3 regions of the Sporosarcina beigongshangi genome follow, and region 3 is predicted to be linked to each of the others. Evidence: riboswitches for the same ligand, from Rfam matches in the RefSeq annotation. Region 3 holds a riboswitch; each other region holds the start of a gene.

Evidence for each region. Region 3 has a riboswitch for S-adenosylmethionine ahead of R2B77_RS08895 (methionine ABC transporter ATP-binding protein). Riboswitches for the same ligand answer to the same signal wherever they lie in the genome.
Region 1: it holds a riboswitch for S-adenosylmethionine, as region 3 does, so the genes downstream of both, R2B77_RS11880 (5-methyltetrahydropteroyltriglutamate--homocysteine S-methyltransferase) here and R2B77_RS08895 (methionine ABC transporter ATP-binding protein) in region 3, are expected to answer to the same signal.
Region 2: it holds a riboswitch for S-adenosylmethionine, as region 3 does, so the genes downstream of both, R2B77_RS15430 (methionine biosynthesis PLP-dependent protein) here and R2B77_RS08895 (methionine ABC transporter ATP-binding protein) in region 3, are expected to answer to the same signal.

What each region holds. Positions count from the first base shown of each region.
Region 1 covers NZ_JAWLIR010000023.1:112,029-116,313, reverse strand. Annotated here, with positions in the region: gene R2B77_RS11885 (hypothetical protein) at 1-360, opposite strand, end outside; gene R2B77_RS11880 (5-methyltetrahydropteroyltriglutamate--homocysteine S-methyltransferase) at 781-1,893, opposite strand; SAM riboswitch class I at 2,126-2,239, opposite strand; gene R2B77_RS11875 (acyl-CoA thioesterase) at 2,341-2,817, opposite strand; gene R2B77_RS11870 (urease accessory protein UreD) at 2,981-3,787, opposite strand; gene ureG (urease accessory protein UreG) at 3,780-4,285, opposite strand, start outside.
Region 2 covers NZ_JAWLIR010000041.1:33,024-37,308, reverse strand. Annotated here, with positions in the region: gene R2B77_RS15445 (AI-2E family transporter) at 1-377, shown strand, start outside; gene R2B77_RS15440 (ABC transporter ATP-binding protein) at 427-1,158, shown strand; gene R2B77_RS15435 (ABC transporter permease) at 1,155-1,901, shown strand; SAM riboswitch class I at 2,028-2,133, shown strand; gene R2B77_RS15430 (methionine biosynthesis PLP-dependent protein) at 2,262-3,383, shown strand; gene metC (cystathionine beta-lyase) at 3,380-4,285, shown strand, end outside.
Region 3 covers NZ_JAWLIR010000013.1:122,772-127,056, forward strand. Annotated here, with positions in the region: gene R2B77_RS08875 (arsenate reductase family protein) at 1-228, shown strand, start outside; gene gcvH (glycine cleavage system protein GcvH) at 304-687, shown strand; gene R2B77_RS08885 (toprim domain-containing protein) at 763-1,104, shown strand; gene R2B77_RS08890 (thioredoxin family protein) at 1,123-1,422, shown strand; SAM riboswitch class I at 1,477-1,582, shown strand; gene R2B77_RS08895 (methionine ABC transporter ATP-binding protein) at 1,709-2,734, shown strand; gene R2B77_RS08900 (methionine ABC transporter permease) at 2,727-3,395, shown strand; gene R2B77_RS08905 (MetQ/NlpA family ABC transporter substrate-binding protein) at 3,464-4,285, shown strand, end outside.

The sequences.
Region 1 (4,285 bases), on a different contig from region 3:
AATATATGCGAAATCTGGATTCTTCATCTCCTCATGCAGACGCCAAGCTTCCGCCTCCATATCCGTCACCGTTTTCTCCGCGTCATTAAATTTCAATTCCGCTTCAGCCGCCTCAGCAATTTCCTTCTCCATCTGTTCATCCCATTTACCTGTCCACTCTTTGATTTTATTCGCAAAAGAAAATTTCCCAAGCTTCACAACATCTTGTTGCTCTTTCGTCAATTGTCTATGAAGCTCATCACGTAGCACAATGGCCTCCTTTAACTGAACCTCTGCCCCATCAAGTCGCCTTTTAATACGATTATACGCAGTCCGCCTCATCGTTAGATCCATTTGCCGTTCATGTATATCCTGCCTCATCGCCCACACCCCTTTTACCTATATACGGAAATGAATGGACGAAGTTTCACTCTATTCATAAAGATTCTTTGTCGAACATGTGTGGACAAATTTCTCTTCAAACAACCAAAGCGAAGTAAATTAGTTACCCACATGTGGATAATCAACCAATTCTCACTAAACAACAGCTTGTCCACATTCATATGTTGATTACTAGCAAATATGACTGAATCTGTTAGTAAGTCAGTGGGCGAAAACTATTTCTATTCGTACATTCCAAGGCTTATCCACATAAAGGCGTGTATAGTAGAGGTACTGTCACCTTATGAAAACATCTCTCGCAATCGGTAAACCGATGCACAAACAATCTTCACTGTCCCTTTTATTGCAAAATAAATAACCCTGAGCAAAGCGAATGGGCTTTGTTCAGGATTATTTATTTTACTTCCAAACTTCCTTTGCAACATCTACGATAAACTTTAATTTCTCCCATTGCTCATCTTCTGTCAGCTTGTTGCCATGATGTGTAGAAGCGAAGCCACATTGTGGGCTAAGGCACAGTTGTTCAAGTGGCACATACTTTGCCGCCTCCTGAATACGCGCTTTAATCGTTTCTTTGTCTTCTAGTTTACCGTCTTTCGATGTGACAACACCAAGGACGACATTTGCACCTCCGTTTGGTATATGGTCCAATGGTTGAAAGTCTCCTGAACGCTCATCGTCATATTCCAAGAAGAAGCCATCTACTTTTTCCTTCGCGAATAATGTTGGTGCAATCAGTCCATAGCTACCTTGGAATGCCCACGTCGATTGGTAATTTCCACGGCATAAGTGCGTTGTGACGATTAAATCTTCCGGCTTTCCTTCCAACACACCGTTGATGACACGTAAGGCTAGATCTATAAATTGTTCTCTTGTATAGCCTTGATCGCCGAACTGAAGATCAGGCGAAGAAAGTGCCGCAATGTAAACATCATCCAATTGTAAATAACGAACGCCCGCATCGTAAAAGGCTTTTAACGCATCTTGATAAGCTTTGATGATATCCACCGCATATGCTTCGTAGTCGGGATATACCGCTGCGTTGAAAATATCAGGATGGAATAATTGGTTCGGGCTCGGAATCGTTTGTTTGGCAACCGCACGACCATCGACAATTTTATTGAATTCGACAAAGTCCTTAATGAAAGGATGATCTGAATTAAATGAGATTTTTCCCGTTGTACGAATGTTGTAGCGTTCAGTTTCTACACCATCAAACTCATAGCCCGTTTCTGGCACATAACCTTCGATGCCATTTAGATGCTCCAAGAAGTCCAAATGCCACCATGTACGTCTAAATTCACCATCCGTCACAAGCTCCAAGCCGACTTCAATTTGCTTATCGACAACACGCTTAATTTCCTGCGTTTCAACTTCACGTAATTGTTGTGCTGTAAGCGTACCTTCTTTGAATTCTTTTCGAGCTTGGTGCAAATTATCTGGACGTAGTAAACTTCCTACGTGATCTGCTCTGAATGGCGCTTTCGTTACAGTAGTTGATGTATTTGTCATGGTAAATTCCTTCTTTCTATTTTTAGTAGTAAATGATGATCTTATAGTAAGAGCACAAATGAGTGCTGCTACTTGCTTATCTTGGGGCAGTATCGCGAATGAGCGTACTGTTTGATTAATCCATTCGACATAAATTCCCTCCCTATTTCCTTGAAGGTAACAGTCTCCAGATAGAACAAAAAAACCTCTTCTACAATTCAAGAAGAGGTTTTGGCAATTTCGCTTTTTGCTCTTCTTATCTTCAAGCTACAAGCAAAATGCTTCGGCTTCTGGAATTAGCACAGTACTAAAAAAGTCTGTTGCTGAGGTATCAAAGGGCCAGTCCCTCCACCTCTCTGGATAAGAAAGTTACGTATTCAGTTGGTAGCTCATACTTTACATGCCCCTAAATAGAATGTCAACAGGTAAAGTGAAAACTATTTTAAATTGACATACTATTCGTTCAGATTAATGCTTCATCTCACTCCGCAATTTCCGATGTTCACGACGTGCTGGTGCCGTGTCGAACAAGCTCTTTTCAACTTCCGTTTCCGGATAAATACCCGGCACTGGCGTAGGTTTATTGTTTTCATCCATAGCAACCATCGTCAAAAAGGATTCTGTTGTCAATTTCGTTACACCCGTTAATAGATTCATTGAATGGACAGATACGAAAACCTCCATCGACGTTCTTCCCGTTGATGTGACAATTGCTTCAAGCTCTAGCACATCACCGACACGTGCAGATGACATGAAATCAACTGAATCAATTGAGGCAGTAACAACTGCCGTATTTGAGTGTTTCATTGCCGTAATTGCAGCAATTTCATCTATATAGGCGAGGACCTGTCCCCCAAAAATCGTCTGAAGGTGATTGGTATCTGGCGGTAAAACTAGTTTCGTCTGGATTGTGCGCGATTGGCCCATAGGTCTATTTTCTATCATCGAATTCTCTCCCTAGTAACATTACTTGAATACAGTATACACCTAATCAGGCATTTTCCACGAACTGAAAACTGAAAATCGATTAGGGAGCTTTTAGTAACTGTCAAGATAAATCAACATGCCTTCCACCGCCAAAAAGGACACCCTTCGCAAGGGTGTCCTTTTAAACCATATCCGCCAGCAACGCATACACGCGCTTCATTTCTTCTTGCATCTTCCACTGGTCGACCGCCAGCCATCTGCAGTGAATTGCATTGCCTTCAAGCCTCGTTATACCGGCCTTCAATCCCTCTTCAATCCGCAACGTTTCCTGCAATGCGCGCACATCAACATCCTTGGCATTCGGCGAAACAAGCCAAATGGAACCGACATACATCGCTCCCTCAAGGACACCTATGCTACCAAGGTCAACATCCTGCGGTGCAAAATGTAGCGAGTCAAAAGCGATCAACTCATCCTCAACGAAAATCTTAAAATTCGACCGAAATGATTGATAATCAAATACCTCACCACGTTTTTCACGTCCAGGCGCGACAATCTCGCCCCATAATATCGTCGCATCATCCGCAACTCGTAGCGTTGTGTCCACTTGAAATTTCGCGTCAACAAATGGAATAAGCACCTCAGGCATCCACTCCAAACGCGAACGTTCCGCAAGGTCGACCTCGATTGTAAACAGGCATATATCACCCGTATGCGACGGATAGATTTTCAACGCCGATTGCTGCGTCAACCGTACTCGACTATCTGGTCCAAGCTTCACTGTAATATCATTGCGATCCCCCGATACCATCCCGCCAGACGACTCCATAATATAGACGGTCGCAGTCGGATCTTGTCCTTCGTACAATTCCCGACTCGCCTTCAACGGAGGCTGTTGGTAAACATGCGGCATCCGTGTAAAGCCTCTCCTTAATTCGAATGCCATATCCAGTTTCCCGTGATGGATGGCGCGGGTTGGTTTAAGCACCTGCACCTTCCAACAGCATACTGTGCTTGATCCAATCGACTACTTTATCAACATTTTTCTGCGTTCGTACATCCGTGAAAATATATGGACGACCATTACGCATTTTTTTTGCATCACTATCCATCAATTCAAGATCCACGCCAACATACGGAGCTAAATCAGTTTTATTAATTAATAATAAATCTGAGCGCGTTAATGCTGGACCGCCTTTACGCGGAATATCCTGACCTTCTGCAACATCAATGACATAGATATAACCGTCAACAAGCTCAGGGCTAAACGTCGCAGACAAATTATCGCCGCCACTTTCCACAAAGATAATATCCAAGTCGGCAAAACGGTTTTTCAGTTCATCTATTGCTGCAAAGTTCATCGAAGCATCTTCACGAATGGCTGTATGCGGGCAACCTCCCGTTTCAACACCTAAAATGCGGTTCTCTTCCAACACACCACTATTTATTAAAAATTGAGCGTCTTCACGTGTGTAAATATCATTCG
Region 2 (4,285 bases), on a different contig from region 3:
TACTTGGATTCCCACAAATCGTTGGCTTGGGCATTATGATTTTCTTCTTAGGGCTCATTCCAGTCGCTGGCGTTATTATTTCACTAATACCACTGGCAATCATTGGTTTTACGATTGGCGGATACCTGACTGTCATTTACTTGCTAATCGCCGTCATGGTCATTCATGCAATCGAAGCCTATATCTTGAACCCAAAATTAATGTCGTCTAAAACAGACTTGCCCGTCTTCTACACATTCGTCGTGCTCATTTTCTCTCAAAACTTCTTTGGCGTCTGGGGATTGATTATCGGGATTCCAGTGTTTGTGTTCCTGCTGGACATACTAGATGTCACAGATAAGGAACCCATCAACAAAAAAGACAAGGTAGATTTATAATCCCTTGTCTTTTTTCTTTATTTACTAGTAAGCAGTAAGGGAGAACTACATGTCAAATTCATATGAACCTGCCATTCACTTTCATGAGGTTGATTTTTCGATTGACGATATACATATTTTAAAAAAGATTACGGGGTCTTTTCCAAAAGGGAAAATTACGACACTTGTCGGTCCTTCTGGTGCAGGAAAAACGACATTGCTCAAATTATGCAATGGTCTGATATCCCCGACGTCCGGGACTATTTTTATTGATAATGAACCCATTTCAACTTATCCACCTATCGAATTGCGCCGCCATATTGGCATCGCCCTGCAAAATGCCCCGATGGTTAAAGGGACTGTCTTGCAAAATCTAGCTCTTCCTTTAGAGCTACAAGGTAAGCAATTGACTGAACGAAAAGCCATCGATATTTTGGAAGATGTCGGACTTGATAAACTCTTTTTACAGCAAAAAACAGCTGATTTATCAGGTGGACAACGTCAAAAGGTATCCATTGCTCGTACACTCATCAATCGGTCCAATATTCTATTGTTAGACGAAATTACATCCGCCTTAGACAGAACATCCTTACGTGAAATTGAGGAATTAATCGTCAAAATCAACCGGGAATTCGGTGTAACGATTATTTGGATTACACATAATTTGGAGCAAGCACTGTCCATTGGCGACTACACATGGGTACTCCGAGAAGGGCAAATCGTAGAAGCAGGTGACAGCAATTTGCTACAATCATCGACCAATGATTTCGTTAAACGCTTTGTACAGGGGGATGTTGAATGAGTTATCTGACGCTAGCCATCACTCTAATTTTCGTTGTCATTCCTCTGTCACTATCCAAAACATTACGATTGGGCTTGGAAAAAGATACGATTATCGCAACGTTTCGTTCCATTATCCAATTGTTTGCTGTCGGCTATATTCTTAAATTTGTTTTTGAATCGGATAGCTTGTTATACATCTTTTTAATGGTGACGCTAATGATTGCAGCAGCTACACAAAATGCCCGTAAGAAAGGGCAAGCCATCAAGGGGATTACGTGGAAAATCGCAGTAACACTTATTGTCGTTGAAGTACTGACACAAAGTATTTTACTTGGTTTTCATATCGTACCAGCGACTGCCCAATATATCATTTCAATTAGCGGCATGGTTGTCGGCAACTCTATGGTGCTCGCTATTTTATTTCTCAACCGATTCTCCGCAGAGGTTGAGTCACATCGCGAGGAAACCGAATTGATTTTGTCACTCGGAGGGACGCCAAAGCAAGCCATTCATCGACAGCTCATCACAGCCATTAAATCGAGTATGATTCCAACCATCGAAAGTCAAAAAACGATTGGCTTAGTCCAGCTCCCGGGTATGATGAGCGGACAAATTATTGCAGGTGCAGACCCTGTCCAAGCGGTCCAGTTTCAATTGCTCATTATTTTCCTATTACTAACGACCGCCGCCGTAACGAGTGCATTGCTCGGATTTTTATCCTATCCAACGTTATTCAATCAGCGCATGCAGCTGTTGAGATAAAAACTCCAGCACCTGTACAGAGACTGGAGCTAGATTGGGCAAGAAACTAAAAATCGCCTCTTGTCTTTTTTTTCATAACATGATAGAGTTGGATAAATTAATCTTTTCTAATAATTTCATATTTTATTCTTATCAAGAGAGACGTAGGGAGTGGCCCGATGATGTCTCAGCAACCAGCCTAGAAAGGTATGGTGCTAATTCCAATAGACGATAGCCGTCTTGAAGATAAGAAGATTGACTTCAATATTATTTGAGGGCCCTCTTCTTATAGAGGGTCCTCTTTTTAATTTTATTTTACAGAGATCCCCTCAGCAATTAAAGCCCAGTGTAATTCATTTCAAGTGAAAAGGATGATAAAAAATGACGAGCAAAAGTTTTGAAACACGATTAGTACAGCTAGGAAATAATAGTGATCCGAAAACCGGTGCGGTCAACCCGCCGATTTATTTATCGACGGCCTACAAGCACGATGGACTTGGTCAATCGACTGGCTATGACTACTCTCGGACGAAAAATCCAACACGCTCCATTTTAGAAGAAGGCATTGCGAACTTGGAGGGTGGAGATGCAGGTTTCGCCTGTAGTTCCGGTATGGCTGCGATTCAATTAGTGTTATCCCTGTTCCGTTCAGGCGACGAGTTGATTGGTCCGGAAGACATTTATGGCGGAACATATCGCCTGCTAGACTATTATGCCGACATCTATTCCATTACGACGACGTACACAGATTATAAAGACGTTAAAGAGACCGAGGAATTGATCACAGGGAAAACTAAAGCTCTTTTCATCGAAACACCAACCAATCCGTTGATGCTGGAAATTGATATTGTTCAATACGCGGAACTCGCCAAAAAGCATGATTTGTTGCTCATTGTCGATAACACATTTTATACACCATATTTCCAAAGGCCAATTGAATTCGGTGCTGATATTGTTTTGCATAGTGCAACGAAATACATTGGCGGTCATAATGATGTGCTTGCTGGATTGGTTGTGGCAAAAGGGGAAGAAATTTGTGCCAAACTTAGCTCCAACCATAATGCAATTGGCGCGGTCCTGTCCCCTTTCGATTCATGGTTAGTCGTTCGAGGATTAAAAACACTCCACTTGCGCATGAAACAACATGATAGCAATGCGAAAATCATTGTAGATTATTTACAAAATGAGCCGCTTGTCAAAGATGTGCTGTATCCAGGAAAAGGCGGTATGCTGTCCTTCCGCCTGCAAGAAGGCGAATGGGTTGGACCATTTTTAGAAAACCTGAAACTGATTACATTTGCGGAAAGTCTTGGCGGCGTAGAGAGTTTCATTACGTATCCAACAACTCAAACCCACGCAGATATCCCATTGGAAAAGCGGCTACGTCGTGGCGTCGATGACAAATTGCTACGCTTTTCCGTTGGAGTAGAAGATGCGGATGATTTAATTGCAGATTTAAAGCAAGTATTTGCGACATTACAAAGTGAGGTGCCTCAGCTATGAGTTCACGTGAAGAAAGATTGGAAACAACCATCATTCATGCATCAACACGCGGAGATTTCGAACAAAAAACAGGTGCTGTCAATGTGCCGATTTACTTATCCTCTACGTTCCATCAAGAAAGCTTTGATAAGTTCGGTCCTTATGATTACAGTCGTTCTGGCAATCCAACAAGAGATGCTTTAGAAAAAACAATCGCGGCTTTGGAGGGCGGTGCAAGAGGGCTGGCATTTGCTTCTGGCATTGCTGCTATTTCTTCAGCATTTATGCTGTTGTCTGCTGATGATCATATTGTCATCACTGAAGATGTTTACGGCGGAACATTTCGCTTTGTTACCGAGGTATTGACGAAATTTCGGATTGATCACACCTTTGTAGACTTGGGCGACTTGGAGGCTATTAAACAAGCAATCCAGCCGAATACAAAATTGATTTACATCGAAACACCGTCCAATCCACGTCTGGGCATTACGGATATTGAAGCTGTGGTCAATATTGCAAAAGCGAATAATTGCTTAACATTCCTTGATAATACATTCATGTCGCCGCTTTATCAGCGTCCACTCGATTTAGGTGTAGACGTTGTCCTGCATAGTGCAACGAAGTTTTTATCAGGGCATAGTGATATCATCGCTGGTCTAGCTGTGACAAAGGATGAGGAGCTCGGCAAACGCTTGGCATTTATCCAAAATTCCTTCGGTGCTATTTTAGGTGCGCAAGATTCCTATACACTTATTCAAGGGATTAAAACTTTAGGAGCTCGCTTGACGCAATCAACTGCCTCCGCGACTAAAATCGCCTCCTATTTGGATGAGCATGCACTAGTGGAAGAGGTGTTTTACCCTGGTTTAGCGAGTCACCCAGGACACGTGATTCACGCCAAACAGTCCACAAGTGCAGGCGCA
Region 3 (4,285 bases):
AAAATAATTTCAGCGTCCGGGCTAGAATTGAAAAAGTTTTTTAACGTCAGTGGGATGAAGTACAGAGAACTGAATTTGAAAGACAAACTACCGGAAATGTCAGATGCAGAGAAAATTAGTTTGCTAGCTTCAGATGGAATGCTGATAAAAAGGCCACTTGTTTTTGGTGATAATAAGGTGACGGTTGGTTTCAAGGAAGAGGAATTTGAAAACGTCTGGGCAAAGTGATTCCTTCCTTGTCTTTACGTACAAAATATGCGAATATTGAAGTGAATGAAATTATATATTTGGAGGGGTTACGGAATGAGTACACCAAAAGATCTGCGTTATTCTGAAGAGCATGAATGGGTAAAAGAAGAAGGCGGTAACTTCCGAATCGGAATTACACATTTTGCACAATCTGAACTTGGCGATATCGTTTTCGTTGAACTTCCATCCGTTGGTGACGAAATCAAAGCAGACGAGCCTTTCGGAAGCGTTGAATCCGTTAAGACAGTTTCAGAATTGTACGCGCCAATTAGCGGTAAAGTAATTGAAGTGAACGAAGGACTGGAAGACAGCCCTGAATTCGTGAATGAATCTCCATACGAAAATGCATGGATGATTGTTGTTGAACCATCTGATGCATCCGAAGTAGATGCATTGATGTCCGCTGAAGCATATGAAAAAATGACAGTCGGAGAATAACGTAATCTTCCATCTAAACGCCGGTGTTATCTCGGCGTTTTTTTGCATCATAAAATGGAACAGGGAGGAATCTGTGTGACGTATGACAAGGTGATTGTTGTCGAAGGAAGTGCAGACAAAAAACGTCTTGCACGAATTCTTGCTGAACCCGTGGACATCATTTGTACGAATGGGACCGTCAGCCCTTATCGACTGGAAGAATTGCTGGCACCTTATGAACAACATGAGCTCTATGTCTTTGTCGATGCGGATGAATCCGGTGAAAAGATTCGAACGTTAGTCAGAAGGGAATTCCCTAACGCGATTCATTTATATACAGAAAAGGTTTATAAAGAAGTGGAAACAACACCTTATCAAGTATTGGCAACAATTTTACTTGAAGCGAATTTCGCTTTACACTCTAATTTTACAGTATAGAAGGATGGTTTAAACGCAATGGAAACATGGACACGCGAACAATGGGAAGCGGTTTTGAAGGAGTCGTCCTCCGCACTGTATTATCTATATACACCGATGTGTGGGACCTGTGCTGTCGCATCGAAAATGATGGAAGTTGTGTCAGCGATGAAGCCAGATATGCCAATCGGGAAAGCGGATTTGAATTACGTGCAAGACTTGGCAACGGATTATGAAATCGAAAGTGTTCCTTGCTTACTCATTCAAAAGGATGGCCTTGTGCAGCATAAAATCTATGCATTTCAATCCGTTCCGTATCTTCTTGAAATGATAGGTTGACAAGTTATATAGTGCTGTGGTAGCATGTGTATTAGTATTTAATTGAATAGGTCGCTCTTATTAAGAGAGGTGGAGGGATAGTGCCCTATGAAGCCCGGCAACCGTCACGAAAGTGAAATGGTGCCAAATCACACAAAGTATTTACTTTGGGAGATGAGAGATTGGACATACGTTTATTTATGATAACGTTTAGCCTTTCTGCCCGTCTGCAGGAAGGCTTTTTATGTTAAAAGAACTAGGCAAAGTTGGACACTTAAAGAGCATATTATTTTCAGAGGTGAAAACAATGATTCATTTAACGGATGTTAATAAGCGATTCGGTGAAGGTGAAGGCAGCATAATAGCGGTCGATAGCGTGTCGTTTGAAATTGGTGAAGGCGAAATTTTTGGAATTATCGGCTATAGCGGAGCGGGGAAAAGTACGTTAATTCGGCTGCTAAATGGACTTGAAGCACCAACGTCGGGGAAGATTACAATTGGTAAACGAGAAATGTCGACGATTAAAGGCAATGAATTAAGGAAAGCGCGTCAAAAAGTAAGTATGATTTTCCAACACTTCAATTTACTTTGGTCGCGAACAGTAAAAGACAATATTGCTTTTCCACTTGAAATTGCAGGTGTAAAAAAAGCAGAACGTGAACGGAAAGTAGCGGAATTGATTGATTTAGTTGGTTTAAGCGGTCGTGAAAATGCCTTTCCATCCGAATTATCTGGCGGGCAAAAGCAACGTGTCGGCATTGCCCGGGCACTTGCAAATGATCCTGAGGTTCTATTATGTGATGAAGCAACTTCGGCACTGGACCCTGAAACAACTGATTCAATTCTTGATCTGTTAACAGATATTAATAAGCGACTCGGTCTGACGATCGTATTGATTACACATGAAATGCATGTCATTCGAAAAATTTGTCATCGTGTAGCAGTCATGGAGGCTGGAAAAGTTGTTGAAATGGGCGATGTGCTCGATGTATTCCAATCGCCGAGGGAGCCGATTACGAAACGATTCGTCTCTCAAATAACAGAATCGGTGGAAGCGAAACAAGCAATGGAACATATTAGAGAAGAGTTCCCATCAGGTACACTCGTCAAACTCATTTTTGTTGGCGAGCGAACAGAACAACCTGTTTTAGCAAGTTTGATTCGGAAGTTTGCTGTCGACGTAAACATCGTGCAAGGAAATATCTCCCACACGCATGGGGGAGCATACGGTACGCTGATCCTTCAACTTGTAGGGGATGCAAAAATTGTCGAAGAAGCGATTCGCTATCTCAATGAGCAAGATGTCCAGACGGAGGTGATCGGCAATGATTGATAACATGTTTCCAACTGTCGATTGGCCTAAAATGTGGGAAGCAACAGCAGAAACACTTTATATGACTGCTATTTCAACCGTTCTAACATTGATTATTGGGCTGATACTAGGTGTTGTACTTTTTCTATCTAGTCCTGGTCAGCTTTGGGCGAATAAATTGGCGAATTTCATTACAGGTGCTTTTGTTAATATTTTCCGCTCGATACCTTTCATTATTTTGATTATATTACTGATTCCTTTGACAAAATTTCTTGTCGGTACGATGCGTGGGCCGAATGCGGCAATGCCCGCACTTATTATAGGAGCAGCACCTTTTTATGCACGAATGGTACTCATTGCACTACAAGAAATCGATAAAGGTGTTATCGAAGCGGCTAAGTCAATGGGAGCAAAAACCAGAACAATTATTTTTAAAGTTTTGCTACCTGAATCAATGCCAGCACTTGTATCGGGCATTACAGTCACAGCTATTGCATTGGTTGGATATACGGCAATGGCGGGAGTCATTGGAGCAGGTGGACTGGGAAATCTAGCATTTCTTGACGGTTTCCAACGTAGCCGAACTGACGTCGTGCAAGTAGCAACGATCTTAATCGTTATTATCGTATTCATCCTTCAATTTATCGGGGATGCCATTGTTAAGAAGTTGGACAAAAGGTAACCCACTTATTGGAATACCAGGCAATGCCTGAAATATAAAAACAATAGAGAAAAAGGGGAGTTTAGTCAATGAAGAAACTATTAACAGGAATTTTATTAGCGGTGCTTGTCCTTGCGCTTGCTGCATGTGGTGCAAAGGATGATGGTAACGATGATAAGACTAGCGGTAGCGCCGGAGATGTAGGTAGTGAAGAAGTAACGACAATTAAAATCGGTGCTTCTAATACACCACACGCCATTATTCTTGAACAAGCACAACCTATTTTGAAGGAAAAAGGCATTGAGCTAGAAATCGAAACGTACCAAGATTATGTGTTGCCGAATAAAGACCTTGAATCAGGGGACTTGGATGCGAACTTCTTCCAACACATCCCTTACTTGGATCAACAAGTGATTGACCATGGTTATAAATTTGCAAATGCTGGTGCGATTCACATTGAACCAATGGCTGTATACTCAACAAAGTATGATTCAATCGAAGATCTACCAGACGGTGCTGTCATTATTTTCAGTAACTCTGTCGCTGAGCACGGTCGCGTTCTATCATTGCTGGAGTCTGCTGGCCTCATTAAATTGGCTGACGGTGTGGATAAAGTAAGTGCAGAAGTAAAAGATATTGTTGAAAATCCAAAAAATCTAGAATTTGATGCGAACTACGAACCAGCATTGTTGCCACAATTGTATAAAAACGATGAAGGCGACGCAGTCGTTATCAATGCAAACTACGCAATTGACGCAGGCTTAAACCCAGTAAATGATTCAATCGCAATCGAAGCAACAGAATCACCATATGCGAACATCATTACGGTAAGAGAAGAAGATGCAGACAATCCAGCAATTAAAACATTAGTTGAAGTGTTAACATCGAAAGAAATTCAAGACTTCATTCTT